Regions from separate parts of the Streptomyces sp. NPDC090088 genome, predicted to be linked through region 4. Evidence: riboswitches for the same ligand, from Rfam matches in the RefSeq annotation. Region 4 holds a riboswitch; each other region holds the start of a gene.
What was found. A riboswitch is a leader RNA that binds a small molecule or an ion and turns the genes downstream of it on or off. The one in region 4 is predicted to bind S-adenosylmethionine.
Positions count from the first base shown of each region.

Region 1: it holds a riboswitch for S-adenosylmethionine, as region 4 does, so the genes downstream of both, ACIPSJ_RS23205 (putative leader peptide) here and ACIPSJ_RS06350 (aminotransferase class V-fold PLP-dependent enzyme) in region 4, are expected to answer to the same signal.
Region 2: it holds a riboswitch for S-adenosylmethionine, as region 4 does, so the genes downstream of both, thrC (threonine synthase) here and ACIPSJ_RS06350 (aminotransferase class V-fold PLP-dependent enzyme) in region 4, are expected to answer to the same signal.
Region 3: it holds a riboswitch for S-adenosylmethionine, as region 4 does, so the genes downstream of both, ACIPSJ_RS23170 (ABC transporter substrate-binding protein) here and ACIPSJ_RS06350 (aminotransferase class V-fold PLP-dependent enzyme) in region 4, are expected to answer to the same signal.

Region 1 is NZ_JBIVDZ010000004.1:712,721-719,931, reverse strand. It holds gene ACIPSJ_RS23215 (ABC transporter permease) at 1-487, opposite strand, end outside; gene ACIPSJ_RS23210 (ABC transporter substrate-binding protein) at 491-2,110, opposite strand; gene ACIPSJ_RS23205 (putative leader peptide) at 2,363-2,479, opposite strand; SAM riboswitch class IV at 2,514-2,627, opposite strand; gene ACIPSJ_RS23200 (MFS transporter) at 3,028-4,362, shown strand; gene ACIPSJ_RS23195 (LLM class flavin-dependent oxidoreductase) at 4,355-5,443, shown strand; gene ACIPSJ_RS23190 (NtaA/DmoA family FMN-dependent monooxygenase) at 5,454-6,782, shown strand; gene ACIPSJ_RS23185 (dipeptide ABC transporter ATP-binding protein) at 6,881-7,211, opposite strand, start outside.
Region 2 is NZ_JBIVDZ010000006.1:166,261-173,471, forward strand. It holds gene ACIPSJ_RS28580 (DUF3263 domain-containing protein) at 1-81, shown strand, start outside; gene otsB (trehalose-phosphatase) at 284-1,135, shown strand; gene ACIPSJ_RS28590 (trehalose-6-phosphate synthase) at 1,228-2,652, opposite strand; gene ACIPSJ_RS28595 (glucosyl-3-phosphoglycerate synthase) at 2,745-3,689, opposite strand; SAM riboswitch class I at 3,847-3,990, shown strand; gene thrC (threonine synthase) at 4,009-5,292, shown strand; gene ACIPSJ_RS28605 (MoaD/ThiS family protein) at 5,337-5,612, shown strand; gene ACIPSJ_RS28610 (cold-shock protein) at 6,103-6,309, shown strand; gene groL (chaperonin GroEL) at 6,613-7,211, shown strand, end outside.
Region 3 is NZ_JBIVDZ010000004.1:702,003-709,213, reverse strand. It holds gene ACIPSJ_RS23170 (ABC transporter substrate-binding protein) at 1-1,553, opposite strand, end outside; SAM riboswitch class IV at 1,836-1,947, opposite strand; gene ACIPSJ_RS23165 (isopenicillin N synthase family dioxygenase) at 2,351-3,388, shown strand; gene ACIPSJ_RS23160 (O-acetylhomoserine aminocarboxypropyltransferase/cysteine synthase family protein) at 3,385-4,689, shown strand; gene ACIPSJ_RS23155 (hypothetical protein) at 5,106-5,447, shown strand; gene ACIPSJ_RS23150 (cytochrome bc complex cytochrome b subunit) at 5,556-7,184, shown strand.
Region 4 is NZ_JBIVDZ010000001.1:1,440,416-1,447,626, reverse strand. It holds gene ACIPSJ_RS06370 (hypothetical protein) at 1-72, opposite strand, end outside; gene ACIPSJ_RS06365 (rhomboid family intramembrane serine protease) at 441-1,184, shown strand; gene ACIPSJ_RS06360 (Lrp/AsnC ligand binding domain-containing protein) at 1,181-1,462, shown strand; gene ACIPSJ_RS06355 (PQQ-binding-like beta-propeller repeat protein) at 1,499-3,646, opposite strand; gene ACIPSJ_RS06350 (aminotransferase class V-fold PLP-dependent enzyme) at 3,715-5,076, opposite strand; SAM riboswitch class IV at 5,241-5,357, opposite strand; gene trpD (anthranilate phosphoribosyltransferase) at 5,513-6,577, opposite strand; gene ACIPSJ_RS06340 (cytochrome bc complex cytochrome b subunit) at 6,711-7,211, opposite strand, start outside.

The DNA.
Region 1 (7,211 bases), on a different contig from region 4:
GGAAGGAGAAGGCCTCCACCAGCAGCAGCCCCACCCAGAACGTCGGGACCGACACCCCCAGCGGCGGCAGCGACAGCAGCAGCTGCCGCAGCCACCGCCGCGAGGTGTACGTCGCCACCACCGCGAGCCCGCCGCCGAGCACCACCGCGAGCACCAGCGCGGCCCCCGTCAGCTGGAGCGTCTGCGGCAGCGCGTCGCCGATCACGGAGGTGACCGGGCGGCCGGTGGAGACGGCGTCCCCGAAGTCCCCGCGCACCGCCCGCCCCAGATACTCGGCGTACTGCACGAGCACCGGCTTGTCGAAGCCGTACTCGTGCCGCAGCGCGGCCAGTTGGGCCGGGTCGACCTGCCCGGAGTCCATGCCGGCACCGGCCATCGCGCTCACCGGGTCACCGGGCAGGAAGTCCAGCACCAGGAACGACACCGTGTAGGCCGCCCACAGCACCCCGACCGCCTGCGCCAGGCGTTTGACGACGTAGCGGCGCATGCGTCAGCCGATCCAGGTGTCGTGCAGCTGGACGCGGCTGCCCGAGTCGAAGTCGAGGTCGTGGACCTTGTCCGACACACCCAGCTGGGTCTGCAGCTCCACCACCGGCACGTTGTACGCGTTCCGCACGAGCAGCTTCTGTGCCTCGGCGACCAGCTGCGCGCGCTTGGCGGTGTCGGTCGTCGCGGCCTGCGCGGTGAGCGCGGTGTCCAGCGAACTGGCGGGCAGGTGGTAGAAGTTGCCCAGCTGGGTGGAGAACGAGGTGCGCAGGATGTCCGGGTCGGCACGGGTCACGTTGCCCCACACCACGTCGAAGTCGCCGGACTGGACCGTCGTCGCGAACTGGGTGACCGGGAGCTGCTTGAGCACCACGTCGATCCCGACGGCCTTCAGCTGCTGCTGGACCAGTTCCAACGCGGGCTGGTTGGTGGCCGCGTTGGGGAACCAGGTGATGGTCAGGGACAGCTTCTTGCCGTCCTTGGTGCGGATGCCGTCGCCGCCCGCCTTCCAACCAGCCTGATCCAGCAGGGACTTGGCCTTGGCTGCGTCGGTGGACAGGTCGGCGGCGAGGTTCGTGTAGTCCGGCGTGGTGTGCGCCAGGACGCTGGTGGCCGGCTGGGTGCCGGTGGGGAAGACGGTGTCGGCGATCTGCTTGCGGTCGACGGCGACCTGGACGGCCTGGCGCACCTTCGCGTCCTTGAACAGGGGCCGTGCGTTGTTGAGGCCGAGCCCGAACACCACACCGGGGTTGGCCCGGCGCTGGAGGGTGACCTGGCCGCCCTTGAGCGCGGCCTCGTTGGCCTTGCCGACGCTGCTGATCACGTCCACCTGCCCGGACTGGAGGCTGCCCGCCCGGACGCCCGCCTCGGGCACCACCTTGAACACCAGCTTGTCCAGGTAGGCCGCGCCCTTCTTGGACCACAGCGAGGAGCCCCAGGCGTACCCGGACCGCCGGTCCAGCGTGACCGACTGGTTCTGGACGTACTGCTTCAGCACGAACGGCCCGGAGCCGACCACACCGTCACTGCACTTCTGCTGCGGGCTCTTCTTGACGCTCGCCGACGACTCGATGCCCAGCGAGTGCGTCGAAGTGGCTTGCAGGAACTGGGCGTTGGGCTGCTTGAAGGTGACCTTGACGGTGAGCGGGTCGACCACGGTGGTGGCCTTGACGCCGCTGAGATAGCCCTCGGCGAGGGTGCCCAGGGCGCCGAGTTTCGGGACCGCGTCGAAGTTGTCCTTCACCACCTGCGCGGTCAGCGCGGAGCCGTCGCTGAAGGTGACCCCCGAGCGCAGCCGGAACGTGAACTCCGTGGCGTCGGCGTTGATGTCCCAGCTCTTGGCCAGCCACGGGACGATCTTGCCGGTCCTGGGGTCCTGGTCGGTCAGGGAGTCCACGAGCTGGCGCACCGAGTAGATGGTGTCGTTGCTGCCGACCTGCTGCGGATCCACGCAGCCGGCGTCGGAACCCACCGCGAAGGTGAGGGTGCCACCGGACTTCGGCCGGCTGCTTCCGCTGCCGGTGCCGCCGTCGCCCGAGCCGCAGGCGGTCAGCAGGACACCGGTGGTCAGCAGGGCGGCCAGGGGCGCCCAGCGGGACGTTCTGGGAAAGGGAAGTGCTGTCACGGAGGGGGTTCTCCTACTCGTGTCACCCGGCAACGGGGTGCCGGGCTTCGGTGCGCGAGGCACGGCCGTGCAGGGGCGTGCGGCCCGGGCCGGAGGGCACCGGCACGGGGAGGCGCTGTACGGAAACGGGTCAGGGAAGGGGCACCCGGAGCGGCGGCGGAGCCGTGCGCATGGGAGCGGTGAGCAATGACCGGCAGAGGCCGGTGCGGTGGTCGGCCGGCAGAGGGCGGCGGCCGGCGGGGGATGCGCTGGTCAGGCCTGACAGAGGCAGCTGGTCGAGCGCTTCAGATCGATGTGACGGCGGCGCGAGAGCCGGGAGAAGGCCATGGCGTCGGTGAAGGGAGCCGGGAGGTCATCGCGCTGCCGCATACCGGTCCTCCTCTTCTCCGGCCCCGCTCACGGGGCCACGCGCTTGCGGGGATCGTCGGTGATCCCGCCGGGCTTTCACCTGGAGCACCCCGCCGCGCGGGAGGGTTGCCGGTCAGCGAGCCAGGGCTTGACGCTGACACTCAATGCCGGTCGCGATGCTACGGAGCGGTTTTGTCGTACGTCAATCCCGGAACCGGGCGTCCTGTTCGAAAGACGGCGCCGTCTCACGGGGCGGGACGCGTGGTGGACGCACCTTCCGCCGTGTGTTTTGATCCGGTCATGGAGACCGCAGGTCAGGCACGCACCGTGCTGCTCGACCCGTTCTGGGTGGGCCGTCGCGCCGATCAGTTCGACGAGACCTGTCGCTGACCCCCGGCCCGTCCCACCGGGCTTCTCTCCCACTCTTGCCTCGTAGCGCCGTCGTCGCGTAGGGCCGTCGCCTGCGAAGCCCCCACGCGGCTACCAATCGCCGTCACCCCAGGCCGACTTCGCGACGAGATCGTCGTACGGCCCTCGCCACCGTGGATCGACCCCTCGGAAAGAGACGCATGGCCGTCAACCGAACCGTCCCGTCAGGGGCGTTCGCCGCGCTGCGGGTCCGTGACTACCGGATCTACTGGAGCACGGGTCTGGTGTCCAACATCGGCAGCGCCATGCAGGGCGTCGCGCTGGACTGGTACGTCCTGACCCTCACCCACAGCGGGACCGCGCTCGGGTGGGTCGCCGGTCTGCAGTTCGCCCCGGTGCTGCTGTTCGGTCTGTGGGGCGGCGTCCTGGCCGACCGCCACGACCGGCGGACCCTGCTGCTGTGGACCCAGACGCTGTACGCGGTGCAGGCACTGCTGCTGGCGGCGCTGGTGTTCTCCGGTCATGCTCCGCTGTGGGCGCTGTACGTGCTGTCCTTCGCCCTGGGCAGTGTGTTCACGGTGGAGAACCCCGCACGGCTGTCCTTCGTCACCGAACTGGTCGGGCGGACGCTGATCCCGAAGGCCGCGGGGCTGAACATCCTCTCCCTGAACGCCGCGCGCCTGATCGGCCCGGCGATCGCCGGGGTGCTGATCGGGGCGATCGGCACCGGGTGGGTGTTCGCCCTCAACGCGGTGTCGTTCACCGTGGTCCTCGCGGGTGTGCTCGCGATCCGGCCGCGCACGGGCGGCGGGCCGGCCACGCCCCGGCCGCCGTGGACGGGGGCGGGGGCGGAGGGCTTGCGCTATGTGGCCGCCCGGCCCGAACTCGTCGGCGTGTTCACGGTCTTCGGGCTGACCGCGACCTTCGCGGTGAACTTCCCGACCACCCTGACCCTGTTCGCCGGGCGTGTCTTCGACGTCGGCTCCCGGGGCCTCGGTTTCATGAACACGGCCCTGGCCGTCGGGACCGTCGCCGGGACGATCGCCGCCACGCGCGGGGTCTCGCCCCGGGTGCGGACGGTCGTCGTCGGCGCGCTGCTGTTCGGCGGGTTCGAGGCGGTGGCGGCGCTGATGCCGTCGTATCCCGCCTTCCTCGTCCTGCTGCTGCCCGCCGGTTTCACGTTGATGACGCTGAACACGGCCGTCAGCGCCTTCGTCCAGTCCGAGGTCAGCGATGCCATGCGCGGGCGGGTGATGGCGGTCTACACGGTGATCTCCATGGGCGGCAGCCCGGTCGGTGCGCCCGTCGTCGGCTGGATCTCCCAACACGCCGGGGTGCGCTGGGGGTTGGCCTCCGGCGCCGCGACCGCGGTGCTGGCGGCGGCCGGCGTGGCGCTCTGGCTGGCCCGCACCGCACCCACGGCAGCCGCCCGGGCGGCCCCGCCCGTCTCCGGGTCCGCCGCCACCGGCCGCCCGGCCCTCCCCGTCCCCGCACCGCAGTGTGAACCGTCCACCGGAGGAACTCCCCATGACTGACCGTCACACCGGGCTGCCCGGGCTGCACCTCGCCCTGGAGGCCGACGGCGGTGGCGCCCACCCGGCCGCCCGGGTCGCCGTCACCCCGAGGGCGCTGCGGCGGACCGCCGTCGCCGCCGAGCAGGCCGGCTTCGCCCTCGTCACGTTCGCCGACGAGCCGCTGCCGCCTGGTGCCGGGCCCGGGTCCGTCGGCCGGATCGAGGCAGGGACGCGCGCGGCGTACGTGTCCCTGCTCACCGACCGGATCGGGCTCGCGCCCACCCTGCACATCACCACCACCGAGCCCTTCCACCTCGCCACCCAGCTGGCGAGCCTGGACCACGCGTCGCACGGCCGGGCCGCCTGGCTGGTGGGAGCGGCGGCCGACGCGGCCGCACTCGCCACCGTGGGCCGGGAACCGGTCCCGGCCGGGGCACTGCGCCGGGAGACCGAGGACGTCGTCGACACCGCCCGCGCCCTGTGGGACTCGTGGGAGGACGACGCGGTCGTCAAGGACGCCGCCACCGGCCGCTACCTGGACGCGGACCGGGTGCACCACATCGACTTCGAGGGCGCCTCCTTCACGGTCAAGGGCCCGCTCATCACCCCGCGTCCGCCACAGGGACAGGTCGTGGTCCTCGCACCGGACGCGCTGGAGATCGACGAGCGCGCCGACGTGGTCCTGGTCGGCCGGCCCACGCCCGCCGCTGTCGCCGCCCGCGCGGACGCCGCCCGGGAGGCCGGCGCACCCCTGGTCTTCGCCGAGGTGGAGATCGTCCTCGACACCGCCGTGCCCGCCGCCGACCGGCTGGCCGCACTGGACCGCACCGCCCCCCGGCCCGCGACCGGCCGACTGCGCCACACCGGATCCCCGGAGCAACTGACCGAACTCCTCGCCGAACTCGCCCAGTTCGTCGACGGCATACGGCTGCACCCGGCCGTCCTCGCCGACGACCTCCCGGTGCTGGCCGAGCAGGTACTGCCCGCCCTGGCCGCCGCCGGACTCCACCACCCGCCCCGGCCCGGCGACACCCTGCGCACCACGCTCGGCCTGCCCCGCCCCGCCAACCGATTCGCCGCCGCGCCCGCCGCCCACGCCTGAGGTGACCGCCATGACCGAACCGTCCACCCGACCCCAGCTCCATCTCGGCCTGTTCTACGCCGGTGTCGGGCCCCAACTGGTCTGGACCGACCCCGACGCCCCCTCGCACACCGCGATCGAGACCTTCGCCGACGTGGTGCGGGCCCTGGAGCGAGGACTCTTCGACGCCTTCTTCCTCGGCGAGGGGCTGCGGGTGCGGGAGAACCGGGGCCGGATCTTCGACCTCGACGTGGCCGGCCGCCCGGACGCCATCACCCAGCTGTCCGCGCTGGCCGCCGTGACCGACCGGATCGGCCTGGTGGCCACCCAGAACACCACCTACAACTACCCGGCCGACCTCGCCCGCCGCCTGGCCTCCCTCGACCTGCTGTCCGAGGGCCGGGCCGGATGGAACATCGTCACCACCGACAACGCCTGGACCGGAGCCAACTTCCGCCGCGGTGGCTGGCTGGAGCACGAGCGCCGCTACGACCGCGCCGGACAGTTCGTCGACGCTGCCAAGGAACTGTGGGCCTCCCGGGACGGCGACGGTTCGGCCCGCCCGGTCGAGCGGGAGACGGACCTGGTACGGCTGCGGGCCCTCGCCACCGTTGCGGCCAGTCCGCAGGGCAGGCCCGTGCTCTTCCAGGCCGGCGACTCCGACGGCGGCCGCGAACTCGCCGCCCGCCACGCCGACGTGGTGTTCTCCAACAACACCGAGTACGGCAAGGCCGTCGCCTACGCGGCCGACCTGCGCGAGCGGCTGGCCCGGTACGGCCGCTCACCGGACTCGCTGCGCATCCTGCCGGGCGCCAGCGTCATCCTCGCGGACACCGCGCGGGAGGCGGCGGACAAGGCCCGCTGGATGCGCACCGAACAGGTCAACGGGCCCCGGGCGATCGCCTTCTTCGAGCAGTACTGGGGCACCGATCTGTCCGGCTACGACCCGGACGGCCCGCTGCCCGACATCGAGCCGAGCGAGGCCGAACTCGACCCGTCCCGGGGCACGATCGCGATCGCGCAGCGCACCGGCAAGCTCGCCCAGATCCGCAAATGGCGCGAACTGGCCGCCGAACGCGGCCTGTCGCTGCGGGAGCTGGCCACCGAGGTCGCTCCCGGCCACCCGTCCTTCGTCGGCACCCCGTCCTCCGTCGCCGACGAATGGACCCGGTACGTCACCACCGGCGCCGCCGACGGCTTCAACATCGTGCCGGACCTGCTGCCGTCCTCGGTCACCGACATCGTCGACAAACTCGTCCCGGAACTCCAGAGCCGAGGCGTCTACCCCACCGAGTACCGCGGCACCACCCTGCGCGAGCACCTCCAGCTGCCACCGCTGCCCACCGCACGGCCGAACTGAACCGGCACCGGCCGCCGACCGGCTGACGGGGGCATCATCCGGCCGGTCGGCATCGGTCCGTCACCGCGGCGGGCGGGCGGCCACAAGCGAACTGTCGGTCACGCGCTGGTCCTTCCCTTCTCCAGAGGCAGCCGGCCGCGCCTCGCCTGCCGGACCGGGTCCGGCACGGGCAGGGCGGCGACGAGCCGGCGGGTGTAGTCGTCCTGCGGGTCGCCCAGCACCCGGCCGGTGGCGCCCTCCTCGACGATCCTGCCCCGGTGCAGCACGAGCACCCGGTCCGCGACCTGTTCGACCACGGCCAGGTCATGGCTGACGAACAGCGCCGCGAAGCCGAGTTCCCGCTGCAGTCCGGTGAACAGGTCGAGAACCTTGGCCTGTACGGACACGTCCAGCGCCGAGGTCGGCTCGTCGGCGACGAGCAGCTGCGGC
Region 2 (7,211 bases), on a different contig from region 4:
GACGAGCGGGCGCTGGCCCACGACCCGGTGACGGTGAACCGGCTGCGGAGGGTGCGGGAGGCTCGGCGGGGGGAGCGGTGAGGGTGGCGGTGCGCTGAGGTGGCGGTGCGCTGAGGGGGCGGTGCGCTGAGGGGGCGGTGCGCTGAGGGGCTGCGCCCCCTTCGCCCCCCCTTCGCCCCCCTCGACCCCCCCCCGTCGGCCGCCTCGGTCTGCGGGCCGGTGGGGGTTGAGCGCGCAGTTCCCCGCGCCCCTGACGGGGCGCTGCTCGGATACTGTCGGCTGCATGGGAACCCACATCACGGAACCCCTTCCGACGCCTCGCACCCAGGCCGGTCGCGACGGTCTCGCGGCGCTTGTCGCGCAGCCGCACACCGCGCTGATCGGTCTTGACTTCGATGGCACGCTCGCGCCGATCGTCGCCGATCCCGAGCAGGCGCGGGCCCACCCGGACGCGGTGCCGGTGCTGGCCGCGCTCGCGCCGAAGGTGGCCGCGGTCGCCGTGATCACCGGCCGGCCGGCCGAGGTGGCGGTCCGCTACGGCGGCTTCGCGGGCGTGCCCGGGCTGGAACACCTCGTCGTCCTCGGCCACTACGGCGCCGAACGCTGGGAAGCGGCCACCGGCGAGATCACCGCGCCGCCGCCCCACCCGGGCATCGCCGCCGCCCGCGCCGAACTCCCCGCCCTCCTGGACCGGGTGGGCGCCGCGCACGGTACCTGGATCGAGGAGAAGGGCTTCGCCGTCGCGGTCCACACCCGCCGGGCCGACGACCCGCAGGCCACCTTCGACTCCCTCCGTGCCCCCCTGACCGACCTGGCCACCCGTCACGCCCTGATCGTCGAACCGGGCCGCCTGGTCCTGGAACTCCGCCCCCCGGGCATGGACAAGGGCGTGGCCCTGCGCGACTACGCGAGGGAGATCGGCGCCGAATCGGTCCTCTACGCCGGCGACGACCTCGGCGACATCCCCGCCTTCGCCGCCGTCGAGAAGCTGCGGGAGGAAGGCGTCCCCGGCGTCCTGGTGTGCAGCGGCAGCGAGGAAGTCACCCAGCTGGCGGACCGGGCGGACGTGGTCGTGGACGGCCCGGAGGGAGTCGTACGGCTACTGGGCCAGACGGTCGCATACAGCGCCCCGTAAGCCCCGTAAGGGGCGCGGGGCTGTATCGATGTGCGGCTCCGCCGCGTGGGCGCGACCAGCCCCCACCGCCCCGCAGCCGACGAACTACGAACTCACCCGCCCAACGCCTCCAACTGCTCAAGAAACCAAGCCGCAGGCGGCAGCGCCGTAGCCGCCGCAGCGAGCCGCTTGCACGTCTCCGCCCGCTCCTCCACCGGCATGCCCAGCGCCAGCGCCAACGCGGCGGCCGTCCCCCCGATGTCGTACGGGTTCACGACCACCGCGTCCTCGCCCAGCTCCTCGTACGCCCCCGCCTCCCGCGAGAGCACCAGCACGCACCCCTCGTCCGACACCACGGGGATCTCTTTCGCGACGAGGTTCATGCCGTCGCGGATCGGGTTCACCAGGGCGACGTCGGCCAGCCGGTACGCCGCCAGGGAGCGGGCGAAGTCGTCCTTCACATGGAGCACGACCGGCGTCCAGCCCGCCGTCCCGTAGGCCGAGTTGATGTCGTCGGCGACCCGCTGGACCTCGGCCGTGTAGTCGCGGTAGACGGCGAGGTCCTGCCGGGACGGATACGCGAACGCGACATGCACCACCCGCTCCCGCCACTCGGGGTGGTCGTCGAGCAGCTGCCGGTAGGCCAGCAGTCCGCGCACGATGTTCTTCGAGAGCTCCGTACGGTCGACCCGGACGATGGTCCTGCGGCCGTCGCCGATCTCCTCCCGCAGGGCGGCCATCCGCTCCTCGACGTCCGGCTCGTGCGACCGCTTCCGCAGGAAGTCCGCGTCGGCGCCGAGCCCGTGCACCCCGATCCGGGTGTCTCCGGAGGAGGGGATCCCGGGGCCCAGTACGGCGTGGCAGCAGTCGACGAACGCGTCCGCCCACCGACGGGTGAGGAACGCCGCGTGGTCGGCGCCGAGGATCCCGCTCAGCAGCTCGGCGGCGATGTCGTCGGGGAGGAGCCGGAAGTAGTCCGGCGGCGCCCAGGGGGTGTGGGAGAAATGGCCGATTCGGAGGTCGGGGCGCAGGCGGCGCAGCATCCGCGGGGCCAGCGCCAGGTGGTAGTCCTGGATGACGACCGCGGCGCCCTCGCCCGCCTCCTGGGCCAGCGCCTCGGCGAACGCCCGGTTGTAGGCCTGGTACGACGCCCACTGGCGCCGGAACTCCGCGTCGAAGACCGGCTCCAGCGGGGTCTGGTAGAGCATGTGGTGGACGAACCACAGCACCGAGTTGGCGATGCCGTTGTACGCGTCGGAGAACACCTCCGCGTCGATGTCGAGCATCCGGACCCGCTGGCCCCCGGTGTCCGCCACCGGCAGCCGGCCGCCGTCGGCCCGCCGCACCGCCTCGCGGTCACCGTCGCTCAGCGCCGCGCACACCCACACGGCGTTCGCGTCCGGGCCGATCGCCGACAGGCCGGAGACCAGCCCGCCGCCGCCCCGCTTGGCGTGCAGCGCACCGCCTTCGCGCACCTCGTACGAAACCGGGCCGCGGTTGGACGCGACCAGCACCTCAGCACCGCCGGTGGAAGCCATACGCCTCAACCTAGCCCGGCCCGTAAACGCTCAAACGTACGGCTACGCCCGACCAGCGGCCGTATACGGAACGCGCGTCGAACCCGTCGAAGTCACGCCACTTTGCGTTCGGCGTACTCCGCGATCTCCGCCATCGGCGGCCGTTCCTCCGTGTCCACGGAGTACGTGCGCGGCTCGAAGCCGTCCTCGCTCCGTTCGAACTGGGTCAGGGACGGGCGGATCAGGTGGCCGCGGGCCAGCCGCAGCTGGGCGGTGCGGTAGATCGCGGCGGACATCCGGCCGAGGGCCTGGCCGTCCTGGTGGCGGTGTTTGCGGACCCCCACGTCCACCTGGGCGAGGGCGTCCAGGCCGACCAGGTGCAGGGCGTCGACCAGCATGCCCAGCTCCACGCCGTAGCCGACCGGGAAAGGGAGCTGTTCCAGGAGCGAGCGGCGGGCCGCGTACTCGCCGCCCAGCGGCTGCACGAACCCGGCCAGCTGCGGCCAGTGCATGTTCAGCAGCGGGCGGGCCATCAGCTCGGTGACCCGGCCGCCCTGCCCGGCCGCGCCGGCCAGCGGGCGGTCGTACATCGCCTTGACCAGGTCCACCCCGGGGTCGGTCAGCAGCGGGCCGACGATCCCGGAGACGAAGTCGGAGGAGAAGTCCCTCAGGTCCGCGTCGATGAAGCAGACGATGTCTCCCGTGGTCACGAGCAGGGAGCGCCAGAGGACCTCGCCCTTGCCGGGGACGGCGGGGATGCGGGGGAGGATCGTGTCGCGGTGGACGACCCGGGCGCCGGCCGCGGCGGCCACCACCGCCGTGCGGTCGGTGGAGCCGGAGTCGACGACGACGATCTCGTCGACGAGCGGCGCCTGCTGCATCAGGTCGTGGCGGATGACCGCGACGATGTCACCGACGGTCTCCTCCTCGTTGAGCGCGGGCAGCACGACGGAGACCGACTGACCCGTCCGCTGCTTGGCGGCGAGTATCCGGTGCAGGGGACGGTCGTTCAGGGACCAGGAGCGGGTGGCCAGCCAGCGCTCGACTTCTTCCAGCACAGTCAGCGGCTCCTCACTGTCACGATCACACAGCGCGGTGTGATCCATCTCGCGGTTCGGACGACTATCTCAACTGTCCTGGCCTTCGGTTACAGTCTTGAACAACGCCGATGACCATCGCATGTCCTGCGGTCACCGTGCGTTGACAACCGAATACAGCTCATCCAGAGGGGCAGAGGGATACGGCCCGATGAAGCCCCGGCAACCCTCCAGTCGGTACTCGTCTTCCAAGGCGTGGCTCCCGGCTAGGGAAGGTGCCAAATCCGTCTCACGGCGAGATGCGTCGTGAGGAAGATGAGGAGAAAGGGCCTCGCCTCACATGGCTGCGCAGACTGTTGCAACCGATTCCCCGAAGACCGTCGACCTGGGCCCCGCCACGGCGCTGTCCTGCCGCGAGTGCGGTCACCGGGTGCCGCTCGGCCCGGTGTTCGCCTGCGAGGAGTGTTTCGGCCCGCTCGAGATCGCGTACGACTACTCGGCGTACGACGCCGAGGAGCTGCGGAAGCAGATCGAGGCGGGACCCGCGAACATCTGGCGTTACGCCCCGCTGCTGCCGGTCCCGGCCGACGTGGCGACCAAGCCCAACATCAACCCCGGCTGGACCAAGCTCGTGCAGGCCGACAACCTGGCCAAGGAGCTGGGCGTCACCGGCGGCCTGTACGTGAAGGACGACTCCGGCAACCCGACGCACTCCTTCAAGGACCGCGTCGTCGCCCAGGCCGTCGAGGCCGCCCGTGCCTTCGGCTACACCACCCTCTCCTGCTCCTCCACCGGCAACCTGGCCGGCGCGGTCGGCGCCGCCGCCGCCCGGGCCGGCTTCCGCTCCTGCGTGTTCATCCCGCACGACCTGGAGCAGGGCAAGGTCGTCATGGCCGCGATCTACGGCGGCGAGCTCGTCGGCATCGAGGGCAACTACGACGACGTGAACCGTTTCTGCTCCGAGCTGATCGGCGACCCGGCCGGCGAGGGCTGGGGCTTCGTCAACGTCAACCTGCGGCCGTACTACGCGGAGGGGTCGAAGACCCTGGCGTACGAGATCTGCGAGCAGCTCGGCTGGCAGCTGCCGGACCAGCTGGTCATCCCGATCGCCTCCGGTTCGCAGCTCACCAAGGTCGACAAGGGGCTCCAGGAGCTGATCAAGCTCGGGCTGGTCGAGGACAAGCCGTACAAGATCTTCGGTGCGCAGGCCGAGGGCTGCTCGCCGGTGTCGGTGGCCTTCAAGGGCGGCCACGACGTGGTCCGGCCGCAGAAGCCGAACACCATCGCCAAGTCCCTCGCCATCGGCAACCCGGCCGACGGTCCCTACGTCCTCGACATCGCCCGCCGTACGGGTGGCGCGGTGGAGGACGTCACCGACGAGCAGGTCGTCGACGCGATCAAGCTGCTCGCGCGGACCGAGGGGATCTTCGCGGAGACCGCCGGCGGAGTGACGGTTGGAGTCACCAAGAAGCTCATTGAGAATGGGCTCATCGATCCCTCGAAGTCGGTCGTTGTACTCAACACCGGTGATGGATTGAAGACGCTCGACGCGGTGGCGGGTACGGGTCTTACCGCGACCATTCGCCCGAATCTCGAGTCTTTCCACGAGGCCGGGCTCGCCTGAGTCCCCGAGAAATAGGGCGCTGCCCTGACCGGAGGTTTAAAGCCGTGAGCGTCACTGTTCGCATCCCCACCATCCTGCGCACCTACACCGGTGGCCAGGCCGAAGTCAGTGCCGAAGGTGCCACCCTCGGCGAGGTCATCACCGACCTGGAGAAGAACCACACGGGAATCTCCGCCCGCGTTCTCGACGACCAGGGCAAGCTGCGCCGGTTCGTCAATGTGTACGTCAATGACGACGACGTGCGCTTCGAGCAGGGCCTGGAGACCGCCACCCCGGACGGGGCCGGCGTCTCCATCATCCCGGCCGTCGCGGGCGGCTGACCGACCCCGCAGACCGCGCCGACCCGGCTGACCTGCTGACCTGATGGCCGTATGACCGAACATTACCTTCGGTAACACCCATCACCGAGTGTTCATCTGATTGCCCCCTCCGTGAGAGAAGCGGAGGGGGCAATTCTGTGTGGTTGAGCGCGGTACAGTTGGGGAACGCGGTCCTGATCTCCAGGTCGGGAGCCCCGTATTCGATACCGCGAGCCCGACAAGAAGTAGCCAAAGTGTGCGGGTTCTTTGCGGCTTTTGCGGCTTATCTGGGGCCCGACTTGCCCTGAATTCGGCCGAATTCTTGCTACATTCCGGACCCTTCCCGTCCAGAATTCTCGTCCGATTGACCTGTTGCAGACGGCAGTTGGACAGATACATTCGGCCGCGGTCGACGCGTTCCGGCGCACGCCCCCAACCATTGGGGGGTGAGGTCTGACCCGGATCCGCGAAGTGTGGATCTGTGCAAGGGCCAGTAATAGGGGAGTTAGGCATGGCTCAGGGCACCGTCAAGTGGTTCAACGCGGAGAAGGGGTACGGCTTCATCGCGGTCGACGGTGGTGCGGATGTTTTCGTCCACTACAGCGCGATCCAGATGGACGGGTACCGCACCCTGGAAGAGGGTCAGCGAGTCGATTTCGAGATCTCGCAGGGCCAGAAGGGGCCGCAGGCGGACATGGTCCGGCTGGCGACCAGCTGAAGCACGCGCCGACTGACAGCGACGTTCTTCTGTACATCTTCGAAGGGCTCGTGCCTCCCGGGGCACGGGCCCTTCGGCATGCCCGGCCGCGTGTGCCCGATCCCCGGGAGGCGCTTGCACTCGCCTACCCCGAGTGCTAATCATTGGCGTTAGCACTCTGAAGGTGAGAGTGACAAAGAAGGACCGGGTCGGTGAGGCCCGCGGGCCGGGTGGGGCAAGGAACCCACGGGTCGGCGAGCCGTCCGTCGCGGGCGCGGGCGCGGTCCTGAAGACTCACCCCCAGTCCTGGAGGGACCACTTCACATGGCCAAGATCATCGCGTTCGACGAGGAGGCGCGGCGCGGCCTCGAGCGCGGCATGAACCAGCTCGCGGACGCCGTCAAGGTGACGCTCGGCCCCAAGGGCCGCAACGTCGTCCTCGAGAAGAAGTGGGGCGCCCCCACGATCACCAACGATGGTGTCTCCATCGCCAAGGAGATCGAGCTCGAGGACCCGTACGAGAAGATCGGCGCCGAGCTGGTCAAGGAAGTCGCCAAGAAGACGGACGACGTCGCCGGTGACGGTACGACCACCGCGACCGTGCTCGCCCAGGCCCTGGTCAAGGAAGGCCTGCGCAACGTAGCCGCCGGCGCCAACCCGATGGCCCTCAAGCGCGGTATCGAGAAGGCCGTCGAGGCCGTCTCCGGTGCCCTCCTCGAACAGGCCAAGGATGTCGAGACCAAGGAGCAGATCGCTTCGACGGCCTCCATCTCCGCCGCCGACACCCAGATCGGCGAGCTCATCGCCGAGGCCATGGACAAGGTCGGCAAGGAAGGCGTCATCACCGTCGAGGAGTCCCAGACCTTCGGTCTGGAGCTGGAGCTCACCGAGGGTATGCGCTTCGACAAGGGCTACATCTCGGC
Region 3 (7,211 bases), on a different contig from region 4:
TGGAGCAGCGGCAGCAGCGGTACCTGAGTGGCCGCCCTGTCCTGCGCCTGCTTCAGCAGCGCGGTCCGCTTCGCGGCGTCCGTCTCGGTCTCCTCCTTCTGGATCAGCGTGCGCACGGCGGGGTCGTCGTAGGCGTTGGCGACCCAGCTGTTGGCCGAGTAGAAGGGCGAGAGGTAGTTGTCGGCGTCGAGGTAGTCCGCGTACCAGCCGAGCTGGTAGAGCGGGTAGAGGTGCTTGACGCGGTCCTTGCCGTACTGGGTCCACTCGGTGGACTGGAGGTTCACCTTGAACAGCCCGGTCGCCTCCAGCTGGGACTTGACCAGCGCGTACTCGTCGGCCGAGGACGAGCCGTAGTGGTCGCTGTTGTACTGGAGGTTGAGGGTGACCGGGGTGCTGACCTTCGCCGCCTTCAGCCGGGCCGTCGCCGCGGCCGGGTCGGGGCCGCCCTTCTTGTCGCCGTACAGCGACTTGAAGGAGGGGGTGGCGCCGGTCAGGCCGTCCGGGACGGAGCTGTACAGCGGCTGGTAGGTGTTCTTGTAGACCTGCTGGGCGAGTTGGGCCCGGTCGACGGAGTCCGCGACGGCCTGCCGGACCGCGAGCGCCTTCTTCGGGTCGGCGTTCTTCGTCTTCGTGCCGTAGGGCTGGGTGGCGAAGTCGAAGACGATGTAGCGGATGCCGTTGCCGGAGCCGGTGTGGACCCTGACGTCCCGCTGCTTGGCGAGGTCGTCCAGATCGGCCGTGGTGAGCGTGCGGTAGACGGCGTCGATGGTGCCCTGCTGCACGTCCAGCTTCAGATTGCCGGCGTCCGTGTAGTACTTCAGCCGCACGTTCTTGGTCTTCGGCGTGCCGAGCCGGCCCTTGTACGCCGCGTTGGCGGTGAAGGACACCAGCGAGTTCTTGTCGTAACTCGCGATCCCGTACGGCCCGTTCCACGGCTTGGCCGCCACGATCGAGGTGTCGTCGAGGATCTTGTCCGCGGGGAACACCTGCTCGTCCACGATCTCGCCGGCGGCCGTGGAGAGCACCTGCGGGAACAGCGTGTCATTGGCCGACTTGAGGGTGAAGACGACCGTCGTCGGATCCGGGGCCGCGACCGACGCGAGGTTGTACAGCAGGGAGGACGGGCCGTTCTCGTCGGCGATCCGCAGATTCCGGTCGAAGCTGAACTTGACGTCGGAGGAGGTGAGTTCGTGGCCGTTGGCGAACTTCAGGCCCTTCTGGAGCGTGACGGTGTACTGCTTGGGCCCCGTCAGCCTGATCCCGGTGGCCAGGTCGGGAGTGACGTCCGCCGAGCCGTTGCGCTGGCTGAGCAGGGTCGCGTAGACCTCGCTCTCCACGGTGCCGGAACCCGCGTCCCAGGCACCGGCCGGGTCCAGGCTCGCCACCTGGTCCGTCGTACCCACGGTGATCGACGAGCCGGAGTCCGCCCCACTGCCGTCCTTGCTGCTGGTGCAGCCGGTCAGCGCCACCAGGAACGCCGTGCCCAGCGACACGGCGCCCAGGCCGCCGGGGCGGAGCGGTCTGTTCGGCCTGGAGCCGTAGGGGAGTGTCATCAGAAGTTCTCCGCTTCCGCGTCGGGGGTGCGCGAGGCAGCCGGGGCACGGGAGCGTGCCTCGGCCTGCGAGATCGCGACAAAAGAGCGAGAAATGAGCGAGAAATCAGCGAGAAAGGAAAGGGGTGGAGCGGTCTATGCGAGGGGGCGGCCCGGTGCGGGCGGGATCAGCCGCGACACAGGGCGCTGGACACCAGCAGCAGGTCGACATGGCGCCGCGAGCACAGCATGAGTGCCGTCACCACGCCGTCCTCCCGGGTCCCGGCCGATCCGGCGGCCGATGCGAGCGCACTTGCAGAAACAAAGAGATCCGCCGAGCCGTCACCTGGGGCACCCCACTGCGTCGAGGGTTGCCGTCCGGCCAGCCAGGGCTTGAATCACCGGAACTCGTAGCTCGCGCACACCGTAGATCGACGTTTCTTCCGGCGTCAAGACCGGTCGGGGGAGGCCGGGACGTGGACGAACTGCCCCACGGAAGCCGGGCGTTCGAGGCGCACAAGTGCGTCCGAAGGGTGTCTCGCCCGCCCGGACGCGTGGTGGACGCGTCCTTGCCGGGTGTGCTTTGATCCGGCCATGGAGACCACTGGCCCGGCACACACGGTGCTGCTCGACCCGTTCTGGGCGAGCCGCCGCGCCGACCAGTTCGACCAGGTCTGTTGCTGATCGCCGTCCCACGGCTCGTCGCGACCTCGTTCCCCTCTCTCCGCCTGCTCCTCCTTCCGTCCGCCCTCGGTCAGAGCCCGTCCCTCCGGGCGGCCGTGCGGGGCGGTCGGCTGCCGTTGCCGCGAAGGAACCCTCATGGCCCAGCCCCCAGCCCTGCCCGTCATCGACATCTCCCGGTTCCGGGACCGGAACGCCGAGGAAGCCGACCGCACCGCCTTTCTCGCCCAACTCCGGGCCGCGGCCCACGAGGTGGGCTTCTTCTACGTCACCGGCCATGGCGTGTCGGCCGCCCTGCGGGACGAGGTGCTGGCCGCGGGACGCGCCTTCTTCGCCCTGCCCGAGGAGCAGCGGCTGGAGATCGAGAACGTCAACTCGCCCCAGTTCCGCGGCTATACGCGCACCGGGACCGAGTACACGGCGGGCAGTGCCGACTGGCGGGAGCAGATCGACATCGGCCCGGAGCGCGCGGCGGTGGAGACCGGCCCGGACGATCCCGACCACCTGCGCCTGATCGGCCCCAACCAGTGGCCGTCCGCGCTCCCGGAGCTCAAGGACATCGTGCTGCGCTGGCAGGCGGAGGCGCTGCGGGTCAGCCGGGAGGTGCTGCGGGCCCTGGCGGCCGCGCTCGGACAGGACGAGGGCTACTTCGACGAGTGGTTCGACGACGAGGCGGCCGTCCATGTGAAGATCGTGCACTACCCGCCGCGCGCCGCCCGGGACGCCGACCAGGGGGTGGGCGCGCACAAGGACTACGGCTACCTCGCCCTGCTCCAGCAGGACGACGTCGGCGGACTCCAGGTACAGGGCGAGGACGGCGGCTGGATCGACGCGGTGCCGGTGCCCGACGCCTTCGTGTTCAACATCGGCGAGATGCTGGAGATCGCCACCCAGGGCTATCTGAAAGCCACTCGGCACCGGGTCGTCAGCCCGCAGCCGGGTGTCGACCGCTACTCGATCCCGTTCTTCCTCGGTCCCCGCCTCGACGCCGTCGTCAAGCCGCTGAGCCTGCCCGCCGAACTGGCCGTGCTGAGCCGGGGCGTCACCGACGACCCGGACAACCCGCTGCTCGCGGCCTTCGGCGAGAACGCGGTCGTCGGCTGGCTCCGCTCGCATCCGCGGGTCGCCGAACGCTGGTGGTCCGACGTCCTGGCCCGGCGGGAGGGCGGCCGATGACCACCGCCGACTGGGCGTTCGAGACCCGGCAGGTGCACGCCGGCGCGGCCCCCGACCCGGCCACCGGCGCGCGGGCGGTCCCGATCCACGCGACCGCCGGCTATGTCTTCCGGGACACCGGGCACGCCGCCGCGGCCTTCGAACTGGCCGACCTCGCCACCCATGCCTACACCCGGCTGTCGAACCCGACCACCGCGGTGGTGGAGGAGCGGATCGCCGCCCTGGAGGGCGGTTCGGCGGCGGTCGCCGTGGCCAGCGGCCAGGCCGCGACCAGCCTCGCCCTGCTCAACCTGGCCCGCGCGGGCGACCACATCGTGGCCTCGTCGGCCCTGTACGGCGGTACCCGGACCCTGCTGGAGCACACGTTCGCCGATTTCGGCATCGCCGTCACCTTCGTCGACGACCCGGACGACCTAGCCGCCTGGTACACGGCCGTACGGCCCACCACCAAGGCGTTCTTCGGCGAGACCCTCGGCAACCCGCGCGGCAACGTCCTCGACACCGAGGCGGTCGCCCGAATCGCCCACGAGGCCGGTGTCCCGCTCGTCGTCGACAACACCGTGCTCACGCCCTACCTGCTGCGGCCCCTGGACCACGGCGCCGACATCGTCGTGCACTCCACCACCAAGTTCCTCTCCGGCCACGGCACCGGCATCGGCGGGGTCGTCGTGGACAGCGGGCGTTTCGACTTCGGCGCGGACCCCGGCCGCTGGCCCGGACTGACCGGCCCGGACCCGACGTACGGCGGACTCTCCTTCTGGGACTCCTTCGGGGACCTCGGCCTCGCCTACGCGCTGCGCCTGCGCACCCGCCTGGTGCGGGACCTCGGCCCGGCCGTCTCCCCGTTCAACAGCTTCCTGCTCCTGCAGGGCCTGGAGACGCTGAGCCTGCGCGTCGAACGGCACGTCGCCAACGCCCACGCGCTCGCCACCTGGCTGGAGGAACAGCCCCAGGTCACGCGGGTGCACTACGCGGCTCTTCCCTCCAGTCCGTGGCAGACCCAGGCCAAGCGCTATCTGCCGCGCGGCGCCGGAGCGGTGCTCTCCTTCGAACTCGCCGGCGGTCTGGAGGCGGGCCGGCGCTTCGTCGAAGGGGTCCGGCTGTTCAGCCACCTCGCGAACATCGGCGACGTCCGCAGCCTCGTCATCCACCCCGCCTCCACCACCCACGCCCAGCTGGACCCCGCCCAGCAGGCCGCGGCCGGGGTCACCCCCGGTCTGGTGCGGCTGTCGGTCGGCATCGAGGGCGTCCACGACCTGATCGCCGACCTCGCCGACGGACTGAGGGCAGCCACCCTGTGAACCCCACCGCACTCGCCTGAGGAGCCCGAAGCAAGACCCGGGGCCGGCAGAGCGTCGTAGGCCCCCTGCCGGCCTGATCCGTGCACGAAGCCTCCATGGACGAGAACGACGTCGCGCGCTCGCGTACTCATGACGTCTCCTTCGGCGTGTCCGACCGGCGCGATCACGTGAAGAAACCTGGGCGGGGGCCGCCGCGAGCGAATCCGTGAAGTGACGTGGTTCGGCGCCCTTGCGGCTTCCGGTGGAAGTTGTCACGCTGGTGGTTCACACCTTTTGCTCCTCCAGCTCTCCGCGGCGTTCGAGAGATCGCCGGTTCCGACCCGTCCCGGCTCGATACGTTCGTGCGCGCTGCTCTCCCTCGCCGGCGCTGATCGCGACCGGGCCGGACGGCCGCCGCCTCACCTGTGGAGCACACCATGGACACGAGCGAGGAGGCCGCCCGCGGCCTGAGCGACCTCCAGGACTACCTGCACCAGCAGGCCCACCTGCGCGCCGCACGCCGGCGCGTGACGGACTTCACCGCCCGGGAGCCGGGACTGACTCCGGAGCAGCGCACCGACATCGAGCGCTGGTACCTGGAGGAACAGACCTACGTGGCCCGCATGGTGACCGAGCACATCGCCACCAGCATCAACGTGGTGGAACAGCGGCACCGCGCCCGCTTCGGGCAGTGGCTGCGGGGAACGCTGACCGCGATGATCCTGATCACCGTGGCGATGGGGCTGTGCGTCACCATGATCCTCGTCGGCGCCTCGTAGCAGCGGCTCCGCCGGCCCCGGTCGGCCCCGTGTCACAGATCCGGCTCCCGCTCCGTCTCATAGCAGAAGCACGACGTGAGGCGATCGGCGAATGGGGTGCTGGGCATCATGGGGGAGCAGAGCCAGGACGACGATGAGCGACGCGGAGGCACGGGCGAGAAGGTCGCCGACTGGGTTGACGGACGTCTCGGTGTCCAGCGCCTTGTCGGGGCGAAGGCGCGCAGAGCCGCCTTCCCGGACCACTGGTCCTTCCTGCTGGGCGAGATCTGCCTCTACAGCTTCGTCGTGCTCGTCGTCACGGGCGTGTATCTGACGCTGTACTTCCATCCGTCCATGAGCCAGGTCCGGTACGACGGCGGTTATGCCCCGCTGAAGGGCCGGATGGTGTCGGAGGCGTACGACTCGACGCTGCACATCTCCTTCGACGTACGCGGCGGACTGCTGATCCGGCAGGCCCACCACTGGGCGGCACTGGTCTTCGTCGGTGCCGCGCTCGTCCATATGATGCGGGTGTTCTTCACCGGTGCCTTCCGCAAGCCCCGTGAACTGAACTGGCTGTTCGGGTTCCTGCTGCTGGTCCTCGGGATGTTCGGAGGGCTGACGGGATACGACCTGCCGGACGACCTTCTCTCCGGGACCGGACTCGCGGTCGTCAACGGAACGATCCTCTCCGTACCGGTCGTCGGAACCTGTCTCTCGATGTTCCTGTTCGGAGGCGAGTACCCGGGCCCCGACCTGGTGGCCCGCTTCCACACGATCCACGTCCTGATCATCCCGGCCCTCATGGTGGCGCTGCTGACCGCCCATCTGATCCTGATGCTCCGTCACCGGCACACGCAGTACCCCGGTCCCGGACGCATCAACGCGAACGTCGTCGGCCTGCCCGTCCGCGTCCGCGCGGTGAAATCCGCCGGGTTGTTCTTCCTCGTCTCGGGTGTCGTCTTCGCCGTGGCGGCGATCGCGCAGATCAACCCCGTCTGGCAGTACGGCCCCTACCGCACCGACCAGGTCTCGGCCGGGTCCCAGCCCGACTGGTACATGGGCGTGGCGGACGGGCTGCTGCGGGTCATGCCCGGCTGGGAACTCACCTTCCACGGCCACACCCTGGCCCTGGACAACCTGGTTCCGCTGACGGCCGGTGTCGGGCTCTTCCTCGCCCTGGGGGCGTACCCGTTCATCGAGTCCTGGGTGACCGGCGACGACCGCGACCAGCACCTGCTCGACAGACCGCGCAACCGGCCGGTGCGCACGGCGCTCGGCGTCGCCTGGATCGGTTTCTACGCGGTGGCCGTGATCGGTGCCGGGAACGACATCATCGCCACCCGCTTCCATGTCTCCGTCGAATCCGTGACCTGGACGGTCCGCGTCGGCCTCCTCGCCGTTCCCGCCCTCGCCTACGCCGTGACGAAGCGCATCGCCCTCGGCCTGCAGCGCGCGGACCGCGACAAGGTGCTGCACGGCCGTGAGACCGGCGTGGTCAGACGACTGCCGCACGGCGAGTTCGCCGAGGTGCACGAGCCGCTCGGCCGGGAGGAACTCCACCTGCTGACCCAGCACGAGCAGTACCGGCCGATCGGCCCCGGCCCGGACGCCGTCCGCGCACACGGTGCCCGGCGCCTGCGCCGCAGGCTCAGCCGTGGCCTCTACGGCGAGGACACCCAGATCACCAAGGCGACCGTGCGGGAGTACCGGGAGTACCGGGAGTGCGAGGAAATCGCCGGCGAGCACACCCGCTGAAAGCCGCCAGGCCGCCAGGCCGTGGGC
Region 4 (7,211 bases):
GTCGAAGCGCGTGAGGTTGCCGCAGAGGGTGCAGCGCCACCGCGTCGTGGCAGTCGGCAGGGGAACCGTCATCGTGGCTTGTTCGCTTCCTTCTAGTGTCCGTGACGCGCCGTCCTGACGCGTGTGGCTCGTTACCCTACGGCCTGGCGGGTACTCGACGCCGCCCTGTCCCCAGGGCCTGTCCGGCGGATCCTGTCGGAGACGCGGGGTACGGCACGCACATCTGCCGCGTTGTCGTCACTCGCCGACGTCCCCCAGCCTTCGGCCGGGAGGTGCCCCCACCGCGTCGACTCCCTCCTCCGCCTTGCAGCTGCACGCACCATACCCCGCTCACCTGCGCTAATAAGCTCCGCAGCTTTCCTCCGACCTGATCCGCCGGACAGGCCCTGGCGGCGAGGCGATCTGCACCACTGCGTCCCGTTACGCCATGCTCTATGTCCATGATCGGCAACCGGAACACGACGGCCGCCCGGACCCTGCGGAGCCTGAGGGGCACGTCGGCGCCCATGACGTACACGCTGATCGCGGTGTGCTGCCTGATCTTCCTGCTCGGCCCCGGCTCCGGCTTCACGCCGTCCTACGGCACCGGGGACGCCCTGGCGGCGGCGCAGCGGGCGTACTTCCGGCGCTGGGGCGTGGTCCCCGCCGACCTGTTCGACGGCCCGGCGCGGGAGGCGCTCACCCCGGCCACGGCGCTGTTCATCCACGGCAGCTGGGTGCACCTGCTCGGCAACATGCTCTTCCTCTTCGTCTTCGGGGCGATGACCGAGGAGCGGATGGGCCGCGTGGAGTTCACCCTCTTCTACCTCGGCTGCGGCTATCTCGCGCTGCTCGGCTACGCGGCCGCCAACGCCTCGTCCCAGCAGTCGCTGGTGGGGGCGTCCGGGGCGATCTCGGCGGTCCTCGGAGCGTTCCTGTACCTGTTCCCCAGCGCCCGCGTGACCAGTCTTCTCCCTTTCCTCTTGTTCCTGCCCCTGCGCTTCCCGGCCTGGGTGGTGCTCCCCTTCTGGGCGGCCCTGCAGTGGCTCGCCCTGGGCCAGGCCCCCGCCGGCCCCGGCGTCGCCTACCTCGCCCACCTGGTCGGCTTCGGACTCGGCTTCGGGTACGCGTGGGTCCGGTACGGCCGTACGACTAAAGTGAGGACCGCCCCAGCCCCGGCACCCGAGGGAGAGAACCAGCCGTGATCACCGCGATCGTCCTCATCAAGACCAGCGTGGACCGGATCCCCGAGATCGCGGAACAGATCGCCGCGCTGGAGAGCGTCAGCGAGGTCTTCTCCGTCACCGGCACGTACGACCTGATCGCCATGGTCCGGGTACAGCAGCACGAGGACCTCGCCGAGGTCATCCCCGGCCGCATCAGCAAGATCCCCGGCGTGGAGGGCACCGACACGCACGTCGCGTTCCGCACGTACTCCCAGCACGACCTGGAAGCGGCGTTCGCGATCGGCCTGGACAGCTGACCCCTCAGCCCTTCAGCCCCTCAGTCCTTCAGCGCCTCAGTCCTTCAGGGCGAGGACGGTGATGCCGTCGGCGGTCGCGACGTAGATGCGGCCGTCGCGGACGACCGGGCTCTGGGTCCCGGTGGACACCCCGCCCTCGACCCGCTTCCGCCAGGTCCGTCCCCCCTTGCGGTTCAGGCCGAAGAGCGTCGAGCCCTGGCGCACGTAGAGCGTGCCGGCCGCGACCACGGGGTCGCCGTACTGGTTGCCGTCGGCGGTGAACGCGGACGCCCACGCCTTCGATCCGTCCCCGGGGTCCAGGGCCAGGATCTCGTAGTCGCTCGCGGTGACGGCCAGGCCGCCGAACGCCACGCTCGTGAAGTAGCGGCTGCCGCTCGGCAGGTCGTTCCCCGACTTGTGCCACAGCGGCTTGCCCGCGCGGCTGATGCCGTGCAGCATCTGCTCGCCGCCCGACCCGACCACCAGGACGTCCCCGACCAGCGTCGGCCGCCCGGTGTCGCTGCCGGCGGCCGTCGCCCACAGCCGCCGCCCGCTTTTCGCGTCCAGGGCGAGGAGCTGGTCGCCGAAGGTGCCGCAGTAGACCACGCCGTCCGCGGCCAGCGGCTCGCTGGTGGGCGCGGGGCCGGTCGGCATGTCCCAGGCCTTGGTGCCGTCGGAGGCGTAGGCACGCACCCCGCCCTTGTCCGCGGAGCCGTACGACACCAGGACCAGGCCGCCCGCGGCCACCGGCACCTGGCTGTCGCCGGCGACCGGCCTGGTCCAGCGCACCTTGCCGTTCCGGCCGAGGGCGCAGAGCCGGGTGGACCCCTCCCCGTTGTCGTACAGCAGGCAGTACACACCGTCGGCGGTGGCGAGCGGGGACATCACCGGCCCGCCCAGCCGGGTCGCCCAGACGGCGCGGCCGTACGGGTCCACGGCGTGCAGCGAGCCGTCCGCGCCGCCGACGTACACCAGCTTCCCGTCCGGGGACAGTGCCGCGCAGGGGCCGCGCCGCCCGCCCAGCCCCTGGACCTGGTACTGCCAGCCCGTCAGGGGAGCGCCCGACGCGGTCGTGCCCTTCTCCTCCCCCGACCCCGGCCGGCCCGTGCTCCCCGAGGAGCCCCGCAGCCACAGCCAGCCGCCGGCGCCCGCGGCCGCCACGGCCGCCGAACCGCCCGCCAGGCCCGCCAGCAGGCGGCGCCGGGAGGGCGCGGCGGGGCCCGGGGCGGCGGCCGGGGTGTCCGTGACCGTCACGGGCGCCATGTACTCGACCCGGCTGTCCCGCTCCCCCGAGCCGTGCTCCGGCATCCAGCGGGTGCCGTCGTCCGCGGTCCCGGGCAGGGTCGGGGCGCCGCCGGTGTACCACCCGGCCCGCAGTCCCGCGCGCAGACTGTCCGCCGTGTGCCCCACCGCCGCGACCACGTCGGCGGGCGTCGGCCGGGCGTCGGGGTCGTCGCGCAGGCACGCCTCCACTAGCGCCAGACGGTCCTTCGGCACGGCGGACAGGTCGACGTCCCCGGTCAGGATCCGCAGCAGAACGACCGAATCCTGCCCCTCGCCGAAGGGCTCCCGGCCGCCCGCCGCGTAGGCGAGGACCGCGCCGAGCGAGAAGACGTCACTGGCCGGCCCGACCTGGGCGCCGTTGCGGATCTGCTCGGGCGAGACGTAGCCGACGGACCCGACGATCACTCCGGTCCGGGTCAGTGCCGTCCCCTCCAGGGCCCGGACGATGCCGAAGTCGATGACCCGGGGGCCGTCCGGCGCCAGCAGGATGTTGGAGGGCTTGAGGTCCCGGTGGACCAGGCCCCCCGCGTGGATCGCGGCCAGCGCCTCGCCGAGCGCGGCCGCGAGCAGTCGTACCGCGTCCCCGGTCAGCGGGCCGCCGTCGAGGATCGCGTCCCGCAGGTTGGGGCCGTCCACGTACTCGGTGGCCATCCACGGCCGGTCCGCCTCGGTGTCCGCGTCCACCACCCGTGCGGTGTACGTGCCCGCCCCGCCGACCGTCCCCGCGGCCCGCACCTCGTGCCGGAACCGGGCCCGGAAGGTGCGGTCCTCCGCATGCTCGGCCCGCACCACCTTGACCGCGAGCCGGGGGCCGCCCCGGGCCTCGGCGAGGTAGACCTCGCCCATGCCTCCGGACCCGAGCCGGCCCAGGACCTGGTAGGGACCGATGGTCCGCGGGTCAGTCTCCCGCAGCTCCTGCACTCCGCGCTCCCCCTGCTCTCCGTACAGCTGCCGAGGTGAGCGTATACGCGCGAGTGGACGTCAGTCCGTCACACGGCCGGTACGCAACGGCCGTCCTCCGTGCGGTAGTTCCACTTCGCGCCGTCCCGGACCAGTTCCCGTACGGCGCCCACGAACCGCTCCACGTGCTCGTCCGGCGTCCCCGCCCCGAAGCTCACGCGGATCGCGTTGAGGGACTTCTCGCCCGGTGCCGCCTCCGGCGCCCCGCACTCGCCCTGGGTCTGGGGGTCGGAGCCGAGGAGGGTCCTGACCAGCGGGTGGGCGCAGAAGAGGCCGTCGCGAACGCCGATGCCGTACTCGGCGGAGAGGGCGGCGGCGAAGTGGGAGCTGTTCCAGCCGTCCACCACGAAGCTGATCACGCCGACGCGCGGGGCGTCGTCGCCGAAGAGGGAGAGGACCCGGACCTCCGGAACCTCGGCAAGTCCAGAGCGCACCGTCTCGATCAGGTGCCGCTCACGGGCGACCAGCGTGTCGAAGCCGGCCTCGGTGAGCGCCTTGCAGGCGGCGGCGATGGAGTAGGCGCCGATGACGTTGGGCGAGCCGGCCTCGTGCCGCGCCGCGCTCTCGTGCCACTCCACGGCCACGCCCCCGTCCTCGCGCCGGGTGACCTTGCGGCTGGCGCCGCCGCCCGCGAGGTAGGGCTCGGCGGCCTGGAGCCAGTCGGCGCGGCCGGCGAGGACGCCGGAGCCGAAGGGGGCGTACAGCTTGTGGCCGGAGAAGGCGACCCAGTCGACGTCCAGGTCCTGGACGGAGACGGGGTGGTGCGGGGCCAGCTGGGCGGCGTCCAGGACGATCCGGGCGCCGTGGGCGTGCGCGGCGGCCGCGAGCTCCCGTACCGGCCACAGCTCGCCGGTGACGTTGGACGCGCCGGTGACGCAGACCAGGGCCGGGCCGTGGGGGTCGCGGTCGGCGAGGGCGCGCTCCAGGGTCTCGACTGCCTGGCGCGGGGTGCGGGGGGCGTTGAGGTAGGTGACGCGGGCGTCCTGCCACGGCAGCAGGGAGGCGTGGTGCTCGGTCTCGAAGACGAAGACCTGGCAGTCGGCGGGGAGGGCGCGGGCCAGCAGGTTCAGGGAGTCCGTGGTGGAGCGGGTGAAGACCAGCTGGTCGTCGGGGCGGCAGTCGAGGAACTCGGCGACGGTCCGGCGGGCGTTCTCGAAGAGGTCCGTGGAGAGCTGCGAGAGGTAGCCGGCGCCGCGGTGGACGCTGCCGTAGTAGGGCGCGTACGCCGCGACGTCGTCCCAGACCCGCTGGAGGGCGGGGGCGCTGGCCGCGTAGTCGAGGGCGGCGTAGGTGACCTCGCCGCCGGTGACCAGCGGGACGGCGACATCCCGGCCCAGAACGGGCAGTGGGGCACAAACGGACTGGGCGGAGGCAGCGGTGGAGACAGACATGGCGGAACTCCTGTGAGGGTAAGCGGAACCGCCGTGCCGGACGGTGTGTCGACGGCACGGGGAAAGCTGAAAAGGGGTACGCGGAGGCGGGGCTCGACGCCCTATCGCATTCGCTTGCTCACAGAAGGCTCCCTCGTACGACCAGGACCCCTGGTGTGTCGAGGGGTCCGCGCTTGCCGTAGACCTCGCTGCCTACGACCTGGTCTTCACCCGGGGCACCCCGCCACGGACGGAGGGTTGCCGGACAGTCGGCCGGGGCCTCATGACTGTCACTCATGACCTGGGAAGAAACGTAAGGGAAGTGATCGCCGCCGCGCAACCTCTGTCCGGATGACGGAACGAGGGCCTGGCCGGCCGGGCACCGCCGACAACGCCGCGCGGGGCTGCGCGCCGCCGCGACGGCGGGACCCGGCGGTGCCGGACCTCCGCGCCGCCGCTACTTGTTCGTCGCCGCCGCCCAGCGCTCAAGGGCCCTCTTGGCCGCGCCCGAGTCGATCGACTCCGTCGCCCTGTCCATGCCCGCGCGGAGCTGTTCGGGCAGCGTGCCCGGGCCCGGGTCCAGGGCGACCAGGGCGGCCGCCGAGTTCAGCAGGACCGCGTCCCGTACCGGGCCCTGGTCGCCGTCCAGGAGCCTGCGGGCGACCTCCGCGTTGTACGACGGGTCGCCGCCCCGCAGGGCCTCCACCGGGACCAGGTCGATGCCGACGTCACGGGGGTCGAAGGTCTGCTCGGTGACCTTGCCGTCGCGGACGACCCAGACGTGGGACGTGGCGGTCGTGGTGAGTTCGTCGAGGCCGTCGTCGCCGCGGAAGACCAGGGAGGAGTTGCCGCGCTCGGCGAAGACGCCCGCGACGACGGGGGCCATGCGCGGGTCCGCGACGCCGACGGCCTGGGCCCGCACCCGCGCGGGGTTGGTCAGCGGGCCGAGGATGTTGAAGACCGTGCGGATGCCCAACTGGCCGCGCGCGGCACCCGCGTGACGCAGCGCCGGGTGGAACTTGACGGCGAAGCAGAAGGTGATGCCGGCCTCCTCGGCTACCTCGGCGACCCGCTGCGGGGTCAGGTCGAGGTTGACGCCGAGCTTCTCCAGGACGTCCGAGGCGCCGGACGCGGAGGAGGCGGCGCGGTTGCCGTGCTTGACGACCTTCGCGCCGGTGCCGGCCACCACCAGCGCCGACATCGTGGAGATGTTCACCGTCTTCGCGCCGTCACCGCCGGTCCCGACGATGTCGACCGTGCGGCCCGGCACCTCGATGAGGTTGGCGTGCTCGTACATCGTGCGGACCAGGCCGTTGATCTCCTCGACCGTCTCGCCCTTGGCCCGCAGCGCGACCACGAAGCCGGCGATCTGGGCGTCGGTCGCCTGGCCGCGCATAATCTGGTCCATCGCCCAGGCCGTGGCCTCGGCGCTCTGGTCCTGGCCGTACAGCAGCGCGTTCAGTACCTCGGGCCAGGAACGGCCCGCCGCGGTGTCGCCTCCAGCGGGGGTCACAGCGCTCATAAGGCCGCTCCTGATCGTCGTACCGGGAAATGGTGCCTGTGAGGCCTACCCTATCCAGCCCCGGGCACCGCGAAGGGCCCCCGTCCGGTGTACGGACGGGGGCCCTTCGGCTGTGGCGTGGCGACGCCGTCGATCAGTGGTGGCCGTGGCCGCTCGTGATCTCCTTGTACTCCTCGACGGACGGCTTCGGGATCTGGTTGTCCTCGCCGTAGTAGGCGTTGCTCAGCTTGGCGCGGAGCTTCTCGGACCCCTTGATCTTGCGCTCGACACCGTTCTCGTCGACCGCCGGGCCGATCTGGGCCGGCTCGTACTGGTGGTGGGCGGTGAGGGTGTGCAGCTGCTCCTGGGAGAGCGGCTCGTGGATCTCGACGAACTCACCGTGCGGCAGCCGCTTGATGATGCCGGTCTCGCGGCCGTGCAGCACCTTCTCCTTGTCGCGGCGCTGCAGACCGAGGCAGATCCGCTTGGTGACGAGGAACGCGATCACCGGTCCGGCGAAGAAGAAGATCCGGACGAACCAGGTCACGTCGTTGATCGACAGGTGGAAGTGGGTGGCGATGAGGTCGTTGCCACCACCGATCAGGCCCACCATGTACACGGTGATCCAGGCGACACCGAAACCGGTACGGGTCGG